2 regions of the Streptomyces sp. NPDC092952 genome follow, and region 2 is predicted to be linked to the other one. Evidence: riboswitches for the same ligand, from Rfam matches in the RefSeq annotation. Region 2 holds a riboswitch; the other holds the start of a gene.

Region 1 (10,008 bases), on a different contig from region 2:
GTCGACGACGCCAAGGACACCGACCAGGGCGGTGGCGGTCCCAGGGAGACCAACGGGTTCGCCGACACCGGGCGGGTCCGGGACCGGGACCTCCAACGGGTCGTCAACGGACTGTGGCAGTCCGGAGCGGAGGCCATCGCGATCAACGGCCAGCGGCTCACGGCCCTGTCGGCGATCCGTGCCGCTGGCGACGCCATACTGGTCGACAACAGGCCGCTGGTACCGCCCTACACGGTGCTGGCGGTGGGGAACGGGAAGCAGCTCGCCGCCGCCTTCCAGGACACTGCCGACGGGCAGTACCTGCAGGCCCTCAAGGACACCTTCGACATCCGGACGAGCCTGTCCGCACAGCAGAAGATCAGCCTCCCGGTCGCGCCGAGCCTGATCGTACGTACAGCAGAGCCTTATCGTGCCGCAGACACCGGCAGTGGTGCGGCAGACACAGGGAAGGGCACATCGTGATCGCCGTACTGGGCCTCGTCGTGGGAGTCGTGGTCGGGCTGTTGGTCCGGCCCGAGGTGCCGGCCGTGGTCGAGCCGTATCTCCCGATCGCCGTCGTGGCCGCCCTCGACGCCGTCTTCGGCGGCCTGCGGGCCATGCTCGACGGGATCTTCGTCGACAAGGTCTTCGTCGTGTCGTTCCTCTCGAACGTCGTGGTGGCTGCCCTCATCGTGTTCCTGGGCGACAAGCTGGGCGTGGGCGCGCAGCTGTCCACCGGTGTGGTGGTCGTGCTCGGGATCCGGATCTTCTCCAACGCCGCGGCCATCCGCCGGCACGTCTTCCGGGCCTGATGGCGATGAGCGACGAAGAACTTCCCGACGGCCCCGAGAGGGCCGAGAAGCCGGTACAGGGTCCCGCGCAGGAACTCACCGGCCGCCAGCGGCTGGCCGCCGGTCTCTGGCCGCCACGGGTGACACGGGCCCAACTGACCGTCGCGGTGCTGCTGTTCGTGCTCGGGCTCGGACTGGCCATCCAGGTGCGGTCCACCAGCGACAACAGCGCACTGCGCGGTGCCCGGCAGGAGGACCTGGTCCGGATCCTCGACGAGCTGGACGACCGGACGCAGCGGCTGGAGGACGAGAAGCAACGGCTGGCCGCCCAGCGCACGGAGCTGGAGAACAGCTCCGACCAGGCCGAGGAGGCGCGCAAGCAGACGGTCGAGAAGGAGCGGCAACTCGGTATCCTCGCGGGCACCGTGGCGGCCCACGGGCCCGGGATCACCCTCACCGTCCACGACCCCGGGGACGGGGTGAAGGCGGACATGCTGCTGGACGCGCTCCAGGAGCTGCGTGCGGCGGGCGCCGAGGCGATCGAGGTCAACGGGGTGCGGGTGGTCGCCAACACCTACTTCTCCGGTGAGGGCGGCCACGTCGCCGTCGACGGCCGTAAGATCACCGAGCCGTACGTCTTCAAGGTGATCGGCAAGCCCCAGGACCTGGAGCCGGCGCTCAACATCCCGGGCGGTGTGGTGCAGACCCTGGAGAAGGAGCAGGCCACCGTGCGGGTGGCCCAGGCCGACGACATCGTCGTGGATGCCTTGCGACGGGCGGAGCAGCCTGACTACGCTCGGTCGTCGTCACCGTGACATCGCGGCGCGGAGGGGTCGAAGGACACGGGCGCGAGGTTGCGGGGGGTCGCCGCACCGTATTGGTGGTGCGTGGTGGAAACTGTCGGGTGGATACGGACGTTGTGAAGATGTCCGGGTCGGCAGGTGTGTTCATTCAGGGTTCGTCCTGCCCCACGGGCGGGTCTATTTCGGTCAAGGGGAATCGCCCGTGAAGTTGTTTGGGAAGTTGTTCGGCAAGAGCGCTCGCGACGAGGCCGCCCGCCATCGCGCACCGCGCCATGGACAGGCGGAGGAGCAGGGTTCGGAACGCCCGCTCTTCCGTGATCAGGTATCGGGTACGGGGAGTGACAATTCGGGCGCAACCGGCGCGTCGTCTGTTGACCCTGCCGGTGCCGCCCGCATAGGTTTCGGGGAATCGTCGGCCTCGAGTTCGGGTGGAGGGTTCGCCTCCAGCCAGGAGGGTTCGCCCATGCCGGTCTGTCCGAGGTGCGGCCATCGCAACACCGAGGCCGGCCGGTTCTGCTCCAACTGCGGTACGCCGCTGCGGGGCGGGATTCCGGAGCGTGCCTCCGAGACGACCTCGACCATCTCCATCTCCGGTCTCGAGGCGTACGACCCGGAGGCCACCGGCCAGACCGCGCTTCCGTCCCTCTCGCCCGAGGCGCAGGCCGCCGTCGAGGCGCTGCCGCTCGGCTCGGCGCTCCTGGTGGTGCGCCGCGGTCCGAACTCCGGCAGTCGCTTCCTGCTGGACGGCGAGCTGACCACGGCGGGCCGTCACCCGCAGAGCGACATCTTCCTCGACGACGTGACGGTGTCGCGTCGCCACGTGGAGTTCCGCAGGGGTGTCGACGGCAGCTTCACGGTCGGGGACGTGGGCAGTCTGAACGGTACGTACGTCAACCGTGAGCCGGTCGACTCCGTCGCCCTGTCCAGCGGTGACGAAGTGCAGATCGGCAAGTACCGGCTGGTCTTCTACGCGAGCCAGCGCGGTATCTGACCCGCTCCCTGACGCCGTCGGGGGGAACCCCAGGAAGGGCCATGCTGAGAACACCGACGGGCGGTGCCGGGGTCGGCACCGCCACCGGCGACGACCGCCCCATGAGCATCGGGACGGTGCTGCTGCGGCTGCGGGAAGAGTTTCCCGAGGTCACGATCTCCAAGATTCGCTTCCTGGAGGCCGAGGGGCTCGTCGAGCCGCAGCGGACCCCCTCCGGCTACCGCAAGTTCCGCGGTGCCGATGTGGAGCGGCTGGCCCAGGTGCTGCGCATGCAGCGAGACCACTACCTGCCGCTGAAGGTCATCCGCGAGCATCTGGACGCCCTCGCCCGCGGTGAACAGGCCGCCCTGCCGTCCGGGGGCGGCCCCCGGGATCCCGGCGACGGGACCCTCCCGGAGCCCGGACGGCCCACCGCGGCCCGGATCGGCCGTGCGGAGCTGCTGGCCGCCGCCGAGGTCACCGAGAGCGAGCTCGACGAGTGGGAGTCGTACGGTCTGGTCACCCCGACCGCCGAGGGCGGCTACGACGCCGAGGCGGTCACCGTCGCCAAGCTTGTGGCGGATCTGGGCAGGTTCGGACTCGAACCGCGTCACCTGCGTGCCATGCGGGCGGCCGCGGACCGTGAGGTCGGGCTCATCGAGCAGGTGGTCGCACCCCTGCGCAGACACCGGAATCCGCAGACCAGAGCCCATGCGGAGGCCACGGCGAAGGAGCTCGCGGAGCTGTCCGTACGGCTTCACTCGGCCTTCGTCCAGAGCGCCCTGCACATCCGGCTCCACTGAGTCGCGCGGGCGCCCGACTACCCAAACCTGCCGGGCACGTCCTAGGGTTGCTGTGTGAACGAGCTCGACGTTGTGGGTGTCCGGGTGGAAATGCCCTCGAACCAACCGATCGTGCTCCTGCGTGAAGTGGGAGGCGACCGGTTCCTCCCCATTTGGATCGGTCCCGGGGAGGCGACCGCGATCGCCTTCGCTCAGCAGGGCATGGCTCCGGCCAGACCGCTGACCCATGATCTCTTCAAGAACGTGCTCGAGGCCGTGGGCCAGGAGCTCACCGAGGTCCGCATCACGGACCTCCGGGAAGGGGTCTTCTACGCGGAGCTGGTCTTTGCCAGCGGGGTGGAGGTGAGCGCACGGCCGTCCGACGCCATAGCGCTCGCCCTGCGCACCGGTACGAAGATCTACGGCAGCGACGGGGTGCTCGACGACGCGGGCATCGCGATCCCGGACGAGCAGGAGGACGAGGTGGAGAAGTTCCGCGAGTTCCTCGACCAGATCTCTCCGGAGGACTTCGGCACCAACAGCCAGTGACCGTCCTCGGGCCGCCGTCAGCACATCCGGCCAGCCTTTCCCGTTTGCGGGGCAGAGGAAACCACCCTCGGGGTGATTATCACTCGGCGTGCCGAGTGTGGCGATCGTTGACGCACCCCGAGTGACTGCCTACCTTCGATAAGGCAGGTCAAGGACGGAGGTCGGCGTGAGAAGCAGCGGCGACGGTACGGCAGCGGGCGGGTCGTATTCGCAGCAGGGAAGTACAGCCGACCGCACCGTCGTGCAACCGGTTCAACCGGCGGTGGCGGGGGGCGCAGTGGCATCGGCCGACGACATCGGATACCGCGGGCCGACCGCCTGCGCGGCGGCCGGGATCACCTACCGGCAGCTCGACTACTGGGCGCGTACGGGGCTGGTGGAGCCGAGTGTGCGCCCCGCGTACGGTTCCGGCACGCAGCGGCTCTACAGCTTCCGGGACGTCGTCCTGCTGAAGATCGTGAAGCGCTTCCTGGACACCGGCGTGGCGCTCCAGAACATCCGCACCACAGTGCAGCACCTGCGGGCCCGCGGCTTCCAGGATCTTGAGCGGATGACGCTGATGAGCGACGGGGCGACGGTGTACGAGTGCTCCTCGCCCGACGAGGTCGTCAGCCTGCTCCAGGGCGGCCAGGGGATCTTCGGCATCGCCGTGGGCGTGGTGTGGCAGGACGTAGACGCCGCGCTCTCGCAGCTGCACGGCGAGCGGGTGGACACCGGCGAGACCCTCGTCCGGAACAACCCCACCGACGAACTGGCGCGGCGGCGCAACCGGGCCGGCTGACCCGGCGGACGTCCTGGTCACGGCGATTGTCAGTGCCGTAGGGCAGCATCGGTGGGTGTGAGAGCCGCGCCCACCATCCTCCATCTCGACATGGACGCCTTCTACGCCTCGGCGGAGCAGGCGGCCAAGCCGAGCCTGCGCGGCAAACCGGTCGTGGTGGGTGGGCTGGGGCCGCGCGGGGTCGTCGCCACCGCCTCGTACGAGGCGCGGCGCTTCGGGGTGCACTCCGCCATGCCGATGGCCCAGGCGCGGCGCCTCGCGCCCAACGCGGCCTACCTGGTGCCCCGCTTCCAGCTGTACCGGACGGTGAGCGAGCAGGTGATGGAGCTGCTCGCACGGCTCTCCCCGCTGGTGGAGCCGCTCAGCCTGGACGAGGCCTTCGTGGACCTGGAGGCCGGGGGCACGGCCGACGACACGGCTTCGGCCCTGGAGATCGGCGCGCGGCTGCGGGAGGCCATCAGAGCGGTCACCGGGCTCACCGGCTCGGTCGGGCTCGCCGGATCCAAGATGCTGGCCAAGATCGCCTCCGAGGAGGCCAAGCCCGACGGGCTTCGGCTGATAGCGCCGGGCACGGAGCGGGAGCTGCTCGCCCCCAAGCCCGTGCGGATCCTTCCCGGGGTGGGGCCCGCGACGGCGGACCATCTGCGCCGCGCCGGGATGACCACCGTCGACGACCTGGCCGAGGCCGGTGAGGACGAGCTCGTACGGCTGCTCGGCAAGGCGCACGGCGGCGCGCTCCACCGAATGGCTCTCGGACACGACGACCGGCCGGTGGTCGCGGAGCGGGACGCGAAATCGGTGTCGGTGGAGGACACCTTCGACGCCGATCTCCACGACCGGGTCCGGATCCGGTCGGAGGTCGAGCGCCTGGCCGACCGGTGCGTACAGCGGCTGCGGGGCGCGGGCAGGTCCGGGCGGACGGTGGTGCTGAAGGTGCGCCGCTACGACTTCTCGACGCTCACCCGGTCCGAGACGCTCCGCGGGCCCACGGACGACCCCACGGTGGTCCGTGAGGCCTCCGCGCGGCTCCTGGAGGCCGTGGACACCACCGGGGGCGTCCGGCTCCTCGGTGTGGGCGTCACGGGGCTCGCCGACTACACGCAGGAGGACCTCTTCGCCCAGGCGGCGGCAGAGGAGCGGGCGGTGGCGGGAGAGCCGCTGGAGGAGCCACCGGCGGCGGACGAGGACAGTGCCGGGGAAAGGGGCGGGCCCGGGGCGAAGGCCCCGGAGACCGTCGAGGAGCGCGCGGACCGGCGCTGGTCCGCCGGACACGACGTGGAGCATGCCGAGTACGGCCACGGCTGGGTGCAGGGCAGCGGTGTCGGCCGGGTGACGGTGCGGTTCGAGGAGCCCGAGTCGCCGCCCGGCCGGGTGCGTACGTTCCGCACGGACGATCCGGAGCTCGGACCGGCCGAGCCGCTGCCGCTGGTGAGGAATCCGCCGGACTATTCGTCCTGGCCGGCCAGCCTGCCGAAGTCCCGGTCCGGGGGGACGTCGCCGGGCGGGGAGTCGAGCCCGTAGTGGCGGTAGAGCTGGAGCTCCTGCTCGGGGGAGAGGTGGCGGCCCACGCCGAAGTCGGGCGCGTCCTTGATCAGCGCCCGGTCGAAGGGGACCCGGAGGGTGTCCGCCACGAATTCACTGGGCTCCAGTGGTACGAACGCGTCCCGGCTGAAGAGCCCGGTGCGTACGGCCGCCCATTCCGGCACCCCGGTCGCGTCGTCGAGGTACACCTCGTCCACGGTCCCGATCTTGACGCCCTTGCGGTCGAACGCCTTGCGGCCGATCAGGCTCCGCGGATCGATGTCGGTCTGCACGGTCCCTCCCATTGGTCGCAACTACTCCACAAGCACTACAAAAGGCCAGATCCGGGTGGTTGGCCACTTGAGAAATCGGCCACGAACCCCGCTGGTAGGCTGGTCATGGCCGCTGACCCCGTGCGGGAGAGTCCTTCGGAGCTGATCCGGAGGGCGCCGAAGGAGCAAATCCTCCCCGGAATCTCTCAGGCCCCCGTACCGCACGGACGAGGTCACTCTGGAAAGCAGGACGGGCTTCGTACGGCCGGGTGCCGGTACGAATCCCGACCTCACCGACGGTGAAAGCCGGTACGCCGCAAAGCGCGCCGGTGAAGCTCTCAGGTCGAGATGACAGAGGGGGAGGCCGTTCGGGCACCCGCGCCGGGGTGCCCCTCGCAGGTCGTGACAGACCAGGAGGCCTCCACCATGACCCCCCGTCGCACTCCGCTCTCCCAGCTGGAGCAGGGTATTCCGTTCGAGCAGCGCCACATCGGACCCGATGCCGAGGCGCAGTCGAAGATGCTCGCCCAGGTCGGTTACGGCTCGCTGGACGAGCTCACCGCGGCCGCGGTGCCCGATGTCATCAAGAGCACGGAGGCCCTCGGGCTGCCGGCCGCGCGCACCGAGGCGGAGGTCCTCGCCGAGCTGCGCGACCTCGCGGACCGCAACCAGGTGCTGGCCCCGATGATCGGGCTCGGCTACTACGGCACCTTCACCCCGCCGGTGATCCTGCGCAACGTCATGGAGAACCCCGCCTGGTACACGGCCTACACGCCGTACCAGCCGGAGATCTCGCAGGGCCGCCTGGAGGCCCTGCTCAACTTCCAGACGATGGTCGCCGACTTGGCCGGGCTGCCCACCTCCGGCGCCTCCCTGCTGGACGAGGGCACCGCCGCCGCCGAGGCCATGGCGCTCTCCCGGCGCGTCGGCAAGGTGAAGAACGGCGTCTTCCTGGTCGACGCCGACGCCCTGCCGCAGACCGTCGCCGTCATCGAGACCCGCGCCGAGCCCACCGGCGTCGAGGTCGTCGTCGCCGACCTGTCCGAGGGCATCCCGGCCGAGATCGCCGAGCGCGGTGTCTTCGGCGTCCTGGTGCAGTACCCCGGCGCCTCCGGCGAGGTGCGGAACATCGCCCCCCTCGTCGAGCAGGCCCACGAGCTGGGCGCGATCGTCACGGTCGCCGCCGACCTGCTGGCCCTGACCCTGCTCACCTCGCCCGGCGAGCTGGGCGCGGACATCGCCATCGGTACCACCCAGCGCTTCGGCGTCCCGATGGGCTTCGGCGGCCCGCACGCCGGCTACATGGCCGTGCGCGAGAAGTTCGCCCGCAGCCTCCCGGGCCGACTCGTCGGCGTCTCCGTCGACGCCGACGGCAACAAGGCGTACCGGCTGGCCCTGCAGACCCGTGAGCAGCACATCCGCCGCGAGAAGGCCACCAGCAACATCTGCACCGCGCAGGTGCTGCTCGCCGTCATGGCCGGGATGTACGCCGTCTACCACGGTCCGGACGGGCTGCGGACGATCGCCCGGCGCACCCACCGCTACGCCGCGATCCTGGCCGCGGGGCTGCGCGCCGCCGGTGTCGACGTCGTGACCGGCGCCCACTTCGACACGCTCACCGTCCGTGTCCCGGGCAAGGCGGCCGAGGTCGTCGCCGAGGCCCGTGCGCGCGGGGTCAACCTGCGCCCGGTCGACGCCGACCTGGTCTCCGTCGCCTGCGACGAGACCACCACGCGGACGCAGATCGCCGCCGTCTGGGCCGCCTTCGGCGCCGAGGGCGACATCGAGGAGCTGGACGCCACCGTCGCCGACGCGCTGCCCGAGGGGCTGCTGCGTACCGACGCGGTCCTCACCCACCCGGTCTTCCACCAGCACCGTTCCGAGACCGCGATGCTGCGCTACCTGCGCCGGCTCTCCGACCGGGACTACGCGCTGGACCGCGGCATGATCCCGCTCGGCTCCTGCACCATGAAGCTGAACGCGACCACCGAGATGGAGCCGATCACCTGGCCCGAGTTCGGCGCGCTGCACCCCTTCGCCCCGGCCGAGCAGGCCGAGGGCTTCCTCACCCTCATCCGTGAGCTGGAGGAGCGCCTCGCCGAGGTCACCGGGTACGACGCGGTCTCGATCCAGCCGAACGCGGGCTCGCAGGGCGAGTTCGCCGGTCTCCTGGCGGTACGGGCGTACCACCGGGCCAACGGTGACGAGCAGCGCACCGTCTGCCTCATCCCCTCCTCGGCGCACGGCACCAACGCGGCCAGCGCCGTGATGGCCGGGATGAAGGTCGTCGTGGTGAAGACCGCCGACGACGGCGAGGTGGACATCGAGGACCTGCGGGCCAAGATCGAGAAGCACCGCGACGAGCTCGCCGTGCTCATGATCACGTACCCGTCGACGCACGGGGTGTTCGAGGAGCACGTCGCCGACATCTGCGCCGAGGTGCACGACGCCGGCGGCCAGGTCTACGTCGACGGAGCCAACCTCAACGCGCTGGTGGGCCTCGCCCGGCCGGGCCGGTTCGGCGGCGACGTCTCGCACCTGAACCTGCACAAGACCTTCTGCATCCCGCACGGCGGCGGCGGCCCCGGCGTCGGCCCGGTCGGCGTGCGCGCCCACCTCGCCCCGTATCTGCCGAACCACCCGCTCCAGCCCGCGGCGGGCCCCGAGACCGGGGTCGGGCCGATCTCGGCCGCTCCGTGGGGTTCGGCCGGCATCCTCCCGATCTCCTGGGCGTACGTGCGCCTGATGGGCGGGGAGGGGCTGAAGCGTGCGACGCAGGTCGCGGTGCTGGCGGCCAACTACATCGCCAAGCGGCTGGAGCCGCACTACCCGATCCTGTACACCGGCCCGGCCGGGCTGGTCGCGCACGAGTGCATCGTGGACCTGCGGCCGATCTCCAAGGCCACCGGCGTCAGCGTCGACGACATCGCCAAGCGGCTGATCGACTACGGCTTCCACGCGCCGACGATGTCGTTCCCGGTCGCGGGGACGCTGATGATCGAGCCGACGGAGAGCGAGAACCTCGCGGAGCTGGACCGTTTCTGCGACACGATGATCGCCATCCGCGACGAGATCGAGAAGGTGGCCTCCGGCGAGTGGAGCGCGGACGACAACCCGCTGCGCAACGCCCCGCACACCGCCGGGATGGTCGGCGGGGAGTGGGAGCACGGGTACAGCCGTGAGACGGCTGTCTTCCCGGCCGGTGTCGTGGCCGCCGACAAGTACTGGCCGCCGGTGCGCCGGATCGACGGTGCCTTCGGCGACCGCAACCTCGTCTGCTCCTGCCCGCCGCTGGACGAGTACGACCACTGAGGTGTGAGCACCGCCGTGTGACGCGGACGCGTGCCGGGGCCGGTTCGGAGGATTCTCCGGGCCGGCCCCCGTTCGTTGTCGGCCGCGGTCAGGCGGCCTTCACCACCCGGTCGGTCGCCAGTGGCCGGTGCGGGGCGATGATCTGACCGTCCGGGAGCAGTTCGCCGGTGTCCTCGAAGAGCAGGACGCCGTTGCACAGCAGGCTCCAGCCCTGTTCCGGATGGTGCGCCGTCAGGCGGGCGGCCTCC
Region 2 (10,008 bases):
CGGCGCGTCACTTCTGGCGCTTGTAGAACGGCAGCGCCACGACCTCGTACGGCTCGTGGCTGCCCCGGATGTCCACGGCGACGCCCTCGGTGCCCGGCGCGGCGTGCGCGGCGTCGACGTAGGCCATGGCGATCGGCTTGCCCAGGGTGGGCGAGGGGGCGCCGGAGGTGACCTCGCCGACGACCTCGCCGCCGACGGTCACGGGGAAGCCGGCGCGCGGCACCCGGCGGCCCTCGGCGACCAGCCCGACCAGCTTGCGCGGCGGGGCGGTCTCGGCGCGCCGGGCGGCGGCCTCCAGGGCCCCGCGGCCGACGAAGTCGCCCTCCTTCTCGAACTTCACGACCCGGCCGAGACCGGCGTCGAACGGGGTCAGTCCGGTGGTCAGCTCGTGCCCGTACAGCGGCATGCCCGCCTCCAGGCGCAGCGTGTCGCGGCAGGACAGCCCGCACGGGACCAGCCCGCGCGAGGCGCCCGCCTCGGTGAGCGCCTTCCACAGCTGCTCGGCGTCGGCGGGGGCGACGAACAGCTCGAAGCCGTCCTCACCGGTGTAGCCGGTACGCGCGATCAGCGCGGGGACCCCGGCGACCGTGCCCGGCAGTCCGGCGTAGTACTTCAGGCCGTCCAGGTCGGCGTCGGTGACCGAGGCCAGGATCGCGGGGGACTCCGGGCCCTGGACGGCGATCAGCGCGTACGCGTCGCGGTCGTCGCGGACCTCGGTGTCGAAGCCCCCGGCCCGCTCGGTCAGCGCGTCCAGCACGATCTGGGCGTTGCCCGCGTTGGCGACGACCATGTACTCGGTCTCACCGAGCCGGTAGACGATCAGGTCGTCCAGGATGCCGCCGTCCTCGGCGCAGATCATCGTGTAGCGGGCCCGGCCCACGGCGACGGTGCCGATGTTGCCGACCAGCGCGAAGTTCAGGAAGGCCGCCGCCCCGGCGCCGGTGACGGTGATCTCGCCCATGTGCGACAGGTCGAAGAGTCCGGCCCGGGTGCGCACCGCGTTGTGCTCGTCGCGCTCACTGGCGTACCGCAGGGGCATGTCCCAGCCCGCGAAGTCGGTCATGGTCGCGCCCAGCGAACGGTGCAGGGCATCGAGGGCGGTGAGGCGGGGTGCGGTGCTCATGAGTGTGACTCCCGGAACATGACGACAAGGACGATCCCTCCCCATCTGTCATCGGAACCTGAGAGGTTCGCCGAGAGCCCCGGACGGGTTCGGCTTGCACCTTGGGTGGAGCCGCGAAGCGGCCCGCTTTTCAGATCTGCCTCATCCACGCGGTACGGGGCCTGAGAGATTCAAGGGAGGAACTTGCTCCTTCGGCGCCCGGCACGGACAGTGACCGGGACTCTCCCGCGCGGATTCAAGCGGCCTTTATGCAGTTGGCGGGGTCATCATCGCACGCATCGCGCCGGAATGGGGCCCCGGTCCCCCGGCGGAATCCACCGGCACGGGCGGTTGTGCCGCATTACCTTTTCTTTACACTTCAGGGGCATGGGGCTGGGGTGGGCCGACCGATGGGGGAGGGCGATGACGTTGCAGCGGTACGCGACGACCGCGGGGGTCGCGCGGGGCGCGCCGGCCGGGCGGCCGGGGGACGCGGTCCGGGCGGTGCCCGCCGGGTTCGCGCCCGTCGTGCGGGACCTGCGCGCGAGGGCCGGGCGGGGCCCGCGCGGGCTGCGCTTCGCGGCGGGGGACGTGGTGGTGGTCTCCGGGCTGCCCGGCAGCGGGAAGTCGACGCTGATCCGGCGGGTGGTGACGACCGCCCACGCCGTCGATTCGCAGGACGTCCGGGACCGCTGGGCGAGGGTGATGCCCCGGTTATTGCCGTACGCCCTCTACCGCCCGCTGGTCCGCCTCGACCACTACTGGGGGCTGTGGCGGCTGCTGCGCTCGGGAGAGTCGGCCGTCGTCCACGACTGCGGGACCCAGTCGTGGGTACGCGGCTGGCTGGCCCGGGCCGCCCGGCGCCGGGGCCGCCTCCTGCACCTGGTCCTGCTCGACGTCGACCCGCGGACCGCCCGGGAGGGGCAGCGCGAGCGCGGGCGCGGGGTGTCGGCGTACGCCTTCGCCCGGCACCGCAGGGCGGTGGGCCGGCTGCTGGCGGCCACGGCGGACGGGGTGCTCCCGGCCGGCTGCGCCTCGGCGGTGCTCCTGGACCGGGAGGCGGCGGGGCGGATCGGGCGGATCGTCTTCACGGCCGACCGGCCGCGGGCGGGGGCCTGACCGAGGAACGGCCCGGGGAGCCGGCGGCCGATGTCCGGTGCGGCCGGGAGCCGGGAGCCGGGCACCGGGCGCTGGCCGCGGGGTCGCCCCGGGCCGGACGCTAACCTTCTGCGCGGAAGCGCGGAAGCGTGGGTGAGAAGGGGAAGCAGGGGAAGCAGTGGACATTCCGGCGCAGGCCCAGGCGCATCCGCAGAGCGGGTGGCCGGCCAACGAGCTCGAAGAGGTGCTGATGGCCTCGGTCGGCAACCCGGAGGCGGGCGGCCGCCTCGTCGAGGTGCTCGGCCGCAGCCAGGTCTGGGTGCCGTTGCCCAACGGCGGCGGACCGGACTCCCCGTCCCTCGACCTGCCGACGATGGAGCTCGACGGCGCCGCGTACGTCCCCGTCTTCAGCTCCGAGCAGCAGTTCCTCGCCTGCGTCGGCAGCCACCTCTCCTTCACGGTCGCGCCCGCCCGCGACTTCGCCCGCGGGCTGCCGCCGCAGCTCGGCATCGTGGTGAACCCGGGCGGCGCGGTCGGCATGCCGCTGCCGCCGCCCGCCGTCGCCGAGCTCTGCCGGATCGGCCGCACCCCGCTGGACGGCCCGGCCAGCGGCGGCCGGGTCCGGCTGTTCGAGCCGGACTGGCAGGAGGAGCCCGTCGACTTCCTCGCCGCGGCGGCCGGGGAGTTCGAGGAGAGCGGCGTCGTCCTCACCGCCCGGCGGGCCCTGGCCAGCATCGAGGGCGGCGACCCCGTCCTCTTCGTCGGAGTGGAGTTCTCCACCTGGGAGGGGGCCGGGCGGAACGCCCCGATGGACGCCCTCGGCCGCGCCCTGGGCCGGGTCGAGGTGCCCTGGCCGGTCAACCTGGTGCTGCTCGACGTCGCCCAGGACCCGGTCGGCGACTGGATGCGGGAGAAGGTCCGGCCGTTCTACCAGCGCGCGGGCCAGTAGTACCTTTCCGGCCGCGCCGGACCCGGACACCGGCGCGCCCCCTGGCGTCAAGTCGGTGTCATGACCGGCGCATAAGCTGGTTTCATGGCGGGTGCCTCGGCACCGGCCGCGCCCGTGTGCCCGGGAGCGGCCGGGCGGCACAGTGGATCGAAGAGGGGCGGGACCAGGTGAGTGCGTCAGGCACCGCGGCGGCCGGGCAGGTCGAGCACATGCTGCGCCAAGTGACGCCCGGGCGCTACGACGCGTACGAGGCGCTGCTCCAGGCACTCGCCCACGGCCGGATCTGGATGCTCCTGTGGCAGGGCCAGGCCGGATCGCCCGACGCCCAGTACGGGAACATGGAGGTGGACGGCCTCGGCTACGCCCCCTGTGTGACCTCCGCGCAGGAGCTCTCCGCCAGCGGCTGGAACCGCGCCCACGAGCTGGTCGACGGCGTGGACATCGCCCGCGCCCTCTTCCCCGACCGCTGGGGCATCTGGCTCAACCCGCACGCCCCCGGCGGCGGCGTCGGCATCCCCTGGCTGGACCTGCGCCGGATCGCCACCGGCCTCGACCGGATGCCCGCCGGCCCGCTCCGGCTCACCGAGCCCGCCATCGAGATCCCGCAGTTCTACGCCCTGCTCACGCAGACCGCCCACCGCACCCCCGCGGTCCGCTCGCTGCGCCGCGCCTGGGTGCAGCCCGCGCTCGGCGCCCCGTACCTCACCATCGGGCTCGACCTCTACGACACCTCCCCGTCCTCGGTGGACGCGGCGCGCACGATGATGCAGCAGTCGATCTCCGCCGTCCCGGACGGGCTGCCCGTCTCCACCGTCGCGATGTCCGACGAGTACGACCCGGTCGCGATGTGGCTGCGCGCCAACGCCCGCCCGTTCTACGACCGCGAGGCGCACGCCCCGGCGGCCCCCGCCACGGGATACGGCTACCCGCCGCAGTCCGCGTACTGATACCGGCCTGCCCCCGCCCAGGGAGCGGTGGGGCCCGTCCCCGCGTCGGCCGGCGCCGGTCCACGTACCGGCGGCAAAGCCCCGAAGCGCACCGGAAGCCCCGAAAAGCGGAATGTGACATTACGCTTCCACTCCTTCGTAACGTGCGCATATGCCACCAACCCCTCCCGTCCCGGAGGGTGTTCACCCCGTTCCGGACCCATCACGCCTTCAATGTCCGGGATTTGAGTGCCGCGCACCCCTGGTGGTGATTGCGCGCCGATTCTGCGGGACTGCCCCCTTGTTCCTCAACTGACCCGCGTTCGACGGTCGTTAGGCGGCGTCCGGATAACGGAACACCCAGGACCGCATCACGGTTAGGCATCCATTCGCCTGCCGGTATGGCTACCTGTAGTGACGGCAATGAAGACTCCCGCAGCAAGGGCGTCTTGCCGCTCGCGTACGACTGACTGATCCGCGCCGCCACTGCGGCCAGTTCGGCCCGGCCACCGCCGGTTGAGAGGGGTCCTTGCCACGATGACGGCACCACTGCACGAGCCGACCAGGGAAGCGGATCCGGACGCGGTCGGCGGCCCCGCGGTCGACTCCGTCGACTCCGGGGCGAAGAAGGTAGAGGGGCGGTCGCTCAAGCAGATCGCCTGGAGCCGTCTGAAGCAGGACAAGGTCGCACTGGCCGGCGGCATCACCGTTCTCGTCCTCGTTCTGGTGGCGGTCTTCGCGCCGCTGATCGTCAGCCTGCTGGGGCACCCGCCGAACGACTTCCACCAGGACAAGCTCGACCCGCTGACCAACCTCCCCCAGGGCAGCCTGGGCGGGATGAGCGGCGACTTCCTCTTCGGCGTCGAACCCAACAAGGGCCGCGACATCTTCAGCCGCATCGTCTACGGCGCCCGGATCTCCCTGCTGGTGGCGTTCCTGGCGGCCCTGGTCGCCGTCGCGCTCGGCACCCTGTTCGGGATCATCGCCGGGTACTTCGGCGGCTGGATCGACTCGGTGATCAGCCGGATCATGGACGTGCTGCTCTCCTTCCCGCAGCTGCTCTTCATCATCTCCCTGGTGTCGGTCCTCCCCGACGACCTGCTCGGCCTCACCGGCAGCGGCGTGCGCATCGCCGTTCTCGTGGCCGTCATCGGCTTCTTCGGCTGGCCCTACGTGGGCCGCATCGTCCGGGGCCAGACGCTCTCGCTGCGGGAACGCGAGTACGTGGAGGCGGCCCGCAGCCTCGGCGGCGGACGGACCCACATCCTCTTCCGCGAGCTCCTGCCGAACCTGGTGGCGCCGATCACCGTCTACGCGACGCTGATGATCCCCACCAACATCCTCACCGAGGCCGCGCTCAGCTTCCTCGGCGCCGGTGTCCGCCCGCCCACCGCCTCCTGGGGCGGCATGCTCCGGGACGCGCTGGAAACGTACGAGCACGACCCGATGTTCATGGTCTTCCCCGGCGTGACGATCTTCATCACCGTGCTGGCCTTCAACCTCTTCGGGGACGGGCTGCGCGATGCTCTGGACCCCAAGGGAACCCGATAGCCCACGACCTGCCCCTGCCGCATCGTCAGGTGGCTCTTTCCATGGTTCTTTGGCAAGCAACTGCCTGGGACCGCGATCTCGGAGGTTGCGAGAAAATGTCCACAGTCACCTCGAAACGACGGCTCACCGCGGGTGCGGCCCTCGTGGTCGCGGCGCTGATGACCACCACGGCGTGCGGCGGCGGCGACGGCGAGGACGGCGGCAGTGCGAAGGGCGCCGGATACAACGCGGCGTTCAACAAGGTCGCCAACCCGTCCACCAAGAAGGGCGGGACGCTGAAGTTCGTCGGCAAGCAGGACCTCGACTCCGCCGACCCCCAGCGCGCCTACTACGGCATGGCCTGGGACTTCATGCGCTTCTACACCCGCCAGCTGGTGACCTACGACACCAAGCCGGGTCAGGCCTCCACCAAGCTGGTCGGCGACCTCGCCACCGGCCCCGGTGAGATCACGGACGGCGGCAAGACCTACACGTACAAGCTGCGTGACGGTCTGACCTGGGAGGACGGCTCGAAGCTGACCTCCAAGGACGTCAAGTACGGCATCGAGCGCATCTGGGCGACGGACACCATCACCGGTGGCCCGCAGTACCTCATGCAGACGCTGGACCCCAAGGGCGAGTACAAGGGCCCCTACAAGGACAAGGCCGCGGACAAGCTCGGCCTGAAGGCGATCGAGACGCCGGACGACAACACCATCGTCTTCAAGCTGCCCAAGCCCAACGGTGACTTCGAGCAGTTCCTCGCCATGCCGTCCGGCTCGCCCGTGAAGGCCGACAAGGACACCGGGACGAAGTACACCCAGCGCCCGTTCTCCAACGGCCCGTACAAGTTCGAGTCGTACAAGCCGGGCAAGAGCATCGTGCTCGTCCGCAACGACAAGTGGCAGAAGTCCTCGGACCCGGTGCGCGCCGCCCTCCCGGACAAGATCACGGTGACGATCTCCGCCAACCTGGAGGAGAACGACAAGAAGCTGATGGCGGGCGACTACGACGTCGACCTCAACGGCACCGGCATGACCCAGTCCGGCCGCGTCACCGCCGTCCAGAAGCACAAGGACAGCGTCGACAACATGCAGACGTCCTTCGTCCGCTACGTCGCCCTGGTCCACACGGCGAAGCCGTTCGACAACGTCCACTGCCGCAAGGCCGTCTTCTACGCGACGGACTTCGCCGGTCTCCAGCAGACCCGCGGTGGCGAGCTCGCCGGCGGTGCGATCGCCAACAGCACGCTGCCGGCCTCCATCAAGGGCCACAGCGACTACGACCCGTACGGCGTCCTCGCCCGCAAGGGCAAGCCGGACCTGGCCAAGGCCAAGGACGAGCTGAAGCAGTGCAACCAGCCGAGCGGCTTCTCCACCAAGCTCAGCGCCCGTAACAACAACCCGGGCGAGGTCGACACCGCCGAGGCGCTCCAGGAGCAGCTCGGCAAGGTCGGCATCAAGGTCGAGGTGGACCCGATCGACGGCGCCGAGGCGTCCAGCATCACCGGCTCGCCGTCCGTCGTGAAGAAGCGCGGCTACGGCATGACCATGAGCGGCTGGGGCCCGGACTTCCCGTCCGGCCAGGGCTTCGGCCAGCCGCTGTGGGACAGCCGCTTCCTCTCGGAGACCGGCAACTACAACGAGTCGCAGCTGAACGACCCGAAGATCGACGGCCTCTTCGACAAGGCGATCGCGGAGACCGACCCGGTCAAGGCCGGTGAGGTCTACGCGGAGCTCGACAAGCGGATCCTCGACCAGGCCGACTGGATGCCCTTCATCTACGAGAAGAACATCACCTGGCGCGGCAGCCGTCTGACCAACGCCTACATGTCCGACGCCTACAACGGCCGCTACGACTACGCCTCGCTCGGCGTCGTCAAGTAGTCGCTCCGGTCGACAGCATTCGCAGTCAACCCCGTTGACTGCCCCTCCGCCGCCGAAACCCGCCAGTCCGAAGGGCAGGTGATGGCCGGGGCGGTGGCCGGGAACCCCGCGCAGGGGTTCCCGGCCACCGCCGGGCCGCGCACAGTGCTTGCTTATCTCATCCGGCGCCTGTTCGCCGTAGTCATCATGGTGCTCGTCGTACTGCTCGCGACGTTCACCATCTTCTTCATGCTGCCCAAGTGGGCGGGTCAGGACGTCGCAGTCCTCTTCGCCGGCAAGGCCTCCGGTGCCGAGCAGCTCCAGGGCATCCGGATCAAACTGGGTCTCGACGACCCCCTCCTCGTCCAGTTCTGGGATTTCGTCAAGGGCATCCCGATGGGGCGCGACTACGCGAACGGTGCCGACGTCACCCACTGCGCCGCGCCCTGCTTCGGGTACTCCTTCCGTACCGAGGTCCCGGTGTGGACCACCCTGAAGGACGCGCTGCCCGTCACCGGCGCGCTCGCCGCGGGCGCCTGCGTCCTGTGGCTCCTCGGCGGTGTCGCCACCGGTGTGGTCTCGGCGCTGCGCCGCGGCACCATCTGGGACCGGGCCGCGATGACCACGGCCCTCGCCGGTGTCTCGCTGCCGATCTTCTTCACCGGCATGGTCGCCATGGGCCTGTTCGTGCACACCCTCGGCTGGGTGCGGATCGCCGACAACCTCTCCACCGACGACAACATCGGCGTCTGGTTCCAGTCGCTGATCCTGCCGTGGATCGTGCTCGCCTTCCTCAACGCCGCGATGTACGCCCGGCTCACCCGGGCCACCATGCTCGAAGTGCTCGGCGAGGACTACATCCGTACCGCCCGCGCCAAGGGCCTCGGCGAGAGCACCGTCATCACCCGGCACGCCCTGCGTTCCGCGATGACGCCGATCCTCACCGTCTTCGGCCTCGACATCGGCGTGCTCCTCGGGGGCGCCGTGCTCACCGAGTCCACGTTCAACCTGCCCGGTCTCGGGCTCGCCGCGGTCCAGGCGATCAGCAGCAAGGACCTTCCGGTGATTCTCGGCGTCACCCTGTTCGCAGCACTCGCGATCGCGGTCGCCAACCTCGTCGTCGACATCATGTACGCCGTCATCGACCCGCGAGTGAGGCTGGGATGACCGAACCGAACAAGACCGGTGCCGCGCTGGGCGAGCCCACGAGCTCCGGCTCGCCCGCCCCCACCGCCTTCCTGGAGGTCCGCGACCTCAGGGTGCACTTCCCGACCGACGACGGCCTGGTCAAGTCCGTCGACGGGCTCAGCTTCCAGCTGGAGAAGGGCAAGACCCTCGGCGTCGTCGGCGAGTCCGGCTCCGGCAAGTCCGTCACCTCGCTCGGCATCATGGGCCTGCACACCACCGGCCAGTACGGCAAGCGCAAGCCCCGCGTCTCCGGCGAGATCTGGCTGGACGGCAAGGAACTGCTCTCTGCCGACCCGGACGAGGTGCGCAGGCTGCGCGGCCGCGACATGGCCATGATCTTCCAGGACCCGCTGTCCGCGCTGCACCCGTACTACACGATCGGCAAGCAGATCGTGGAGGCGTACCGGGTCCACCACGACGTCGACAAGAAGACCGCCCGCAAGCGGGCGATCGAGATGCTCGACCGGGTCGGCATCCCGCAGCCCGACAAGCGCGTCGACAGCTACCCGCACGAGTTCTCCGGCGGTATGCGCCAGCGCGCGATGATCGCCATGTCGCTGGTCAACAACCCCGAACTGCTGATCGCCGACGAGCCGACGACCGCGCTCGACGTGACCGTCCAGGCGCAGATCCTCGACCTGATCCGGGACCTGCAGAAGGAGTTCGGCTCCGCGGTCATCATCATCACCCACGACCTGGGCGTCGTCGCCGAGCTGGCCGACGACCTCCTGGTGATGTACGGCGGACGCTGCGTCGAGCGCGGCCCGGCCGAGAAGGTGTTCTACGAGCCCCGCCACCCCTACACCTGGGGTCTGCTGGGCTCCATGCCGCGCCTCGACCGCGAGCAGACCGACCGGCTCATCCCGGTCAAGGGTTCCCCGCCGTCACTCATCAACATCCCGTCCGGCTGCGCCTTCAACCCGCGCTGCCCGTACGCGGACGTGCCCAAGGACGACGTCACCCGCACCGTACGGCCCGAGCTCCAGGAGGTCGGCAGCCGGCACTGGGCGGCCTGCCACATGTCGCAGGAGCAGCGGGAGCGTATCTGGACCGAAGAGATTGCGCCCAAGCTGTGAGCGAGGACAAGGCCGTGACGAGCGAGGACAAGGGCGCGGACGTGCCCGAGCAGAGGTCGGCCGCGCCCGAAGCCCCGGCCGGCGGCACCCCTTCCGGCGAGGTGCTGCTCCGGGTGACCGGGCTGCAGAAGCACTTCCCGATCAAGAAGGGGCTGCTCCAGCGCACCACCGGCGCCGTGAAGGCGGTCGACGGGATCGACTTCGAGGTGCGCTCGGGCGAGACCCTGGGCGTCGTCGGGGAGTCCGGCTGCGGCAAGTCGACGATGGGCCGCCT

The links. A riboswitch is a leader RNA that binds a small molecule or an ion and turns the genes downstream of it on or off. The one in region 2 is predicted to bind glycine.
Positions count from the first base shown of each region.
Region 1: it holds a riboswitch for glycine, as region 2 does, so the genes downstream of both, gcvP (aminomethyl-transferring glycine dehydrogenase) here and gcvT (glycine cleavage system aminomethyltransferase GcvT) in region 2, are expected to answer to the same signal.

Region 1 covers NZ_JBIVPT010000026.1:3,976-13,983, forward strand. Annotated here, with positions in the region: gene ACIQGQ_RS33645 (DUF881 domain-containing protein) at 1-462, shown strand, start outside; gene ACIQGQ_RS33650 (small basic family protein) at 459-791, shown strand; gene ACIQGQ_RS33655 (DUF881 domain-containing protein) at 797-1,585, shown strand; gene ACIQGQ_RS33660 (FHA domain-containing protein) at 1,776-2,564, shown strand; gene ACIQGQ_RS33665 (MerR family transcriptional regulator) at 2,606-3,346, shown strand; gene ACIQGQ_RS33670 (bifunctional nuclease family protein) at 3,401-3,874, shown strand; gene ACIQGQ_RS33675 (MerR family transcriptional regulator) at 4,116-4,655, shown strand; gene ACIQGQ_RS33680 (DNA polymerase IV) at 4,713-6,176, shown strand; gene ACIQGQ_RS33685 (PRC-barrel domain-containing protein) at 6,101-6,481, opposite strand; glycine riboswitch at 6,583-6,680, shown strand; gene gcvP (aminomethyl-transferring glycine dehydrogenase) at 6,875-9,760, shown strand; gene ACIQGQ_RS33695 (DUF5999 family protein) at 9,849-10,008, opposite strand, start outside.
Region 2 covers NZ_JBIVPT010000027.1:50,754-60,761, reverse strand. Annotated here, with positions in the region: gene gcvT (glycine cleavage system aminomethyltransferase GcvT) at 8-1,123, opposite strand; glycine riboswitch at 1,264-1,361, opposite strand; gene ACIQGQ_RS34165 (AAA family ATPase) at 1,526-2,221, shown strand; gene ACIQGQ_RS34160 (enhanced serine sensitivity protein SseB) at 2,379-3,149, shown strand; gene ACIQGQ_RS34155 (enhanced serine sensitivity protein SseB C-terminal domain-containing protein) at 3,317-4,096, shown strand; gene ACIQGQ_RS34150 (ABC transporter permease) at 4,613-5,626, shown strand; gene ACIQGQ_RS34145 (ABC transporter substrate-binding protein) at 5,722-7,491, shown strand; gene ACIQGQ_RS34140 (ABC transporter permease) at 7,636-8,637, shown strand; gene ACIQGQ_RS34135 (ABC transporter ATP-binding protein) at 8,634-9,734, shown strand; gene ACIQGQ_RS34130 (ABC transporter ATP-binding protein) at 9,776-10,008, shown strand, end outside.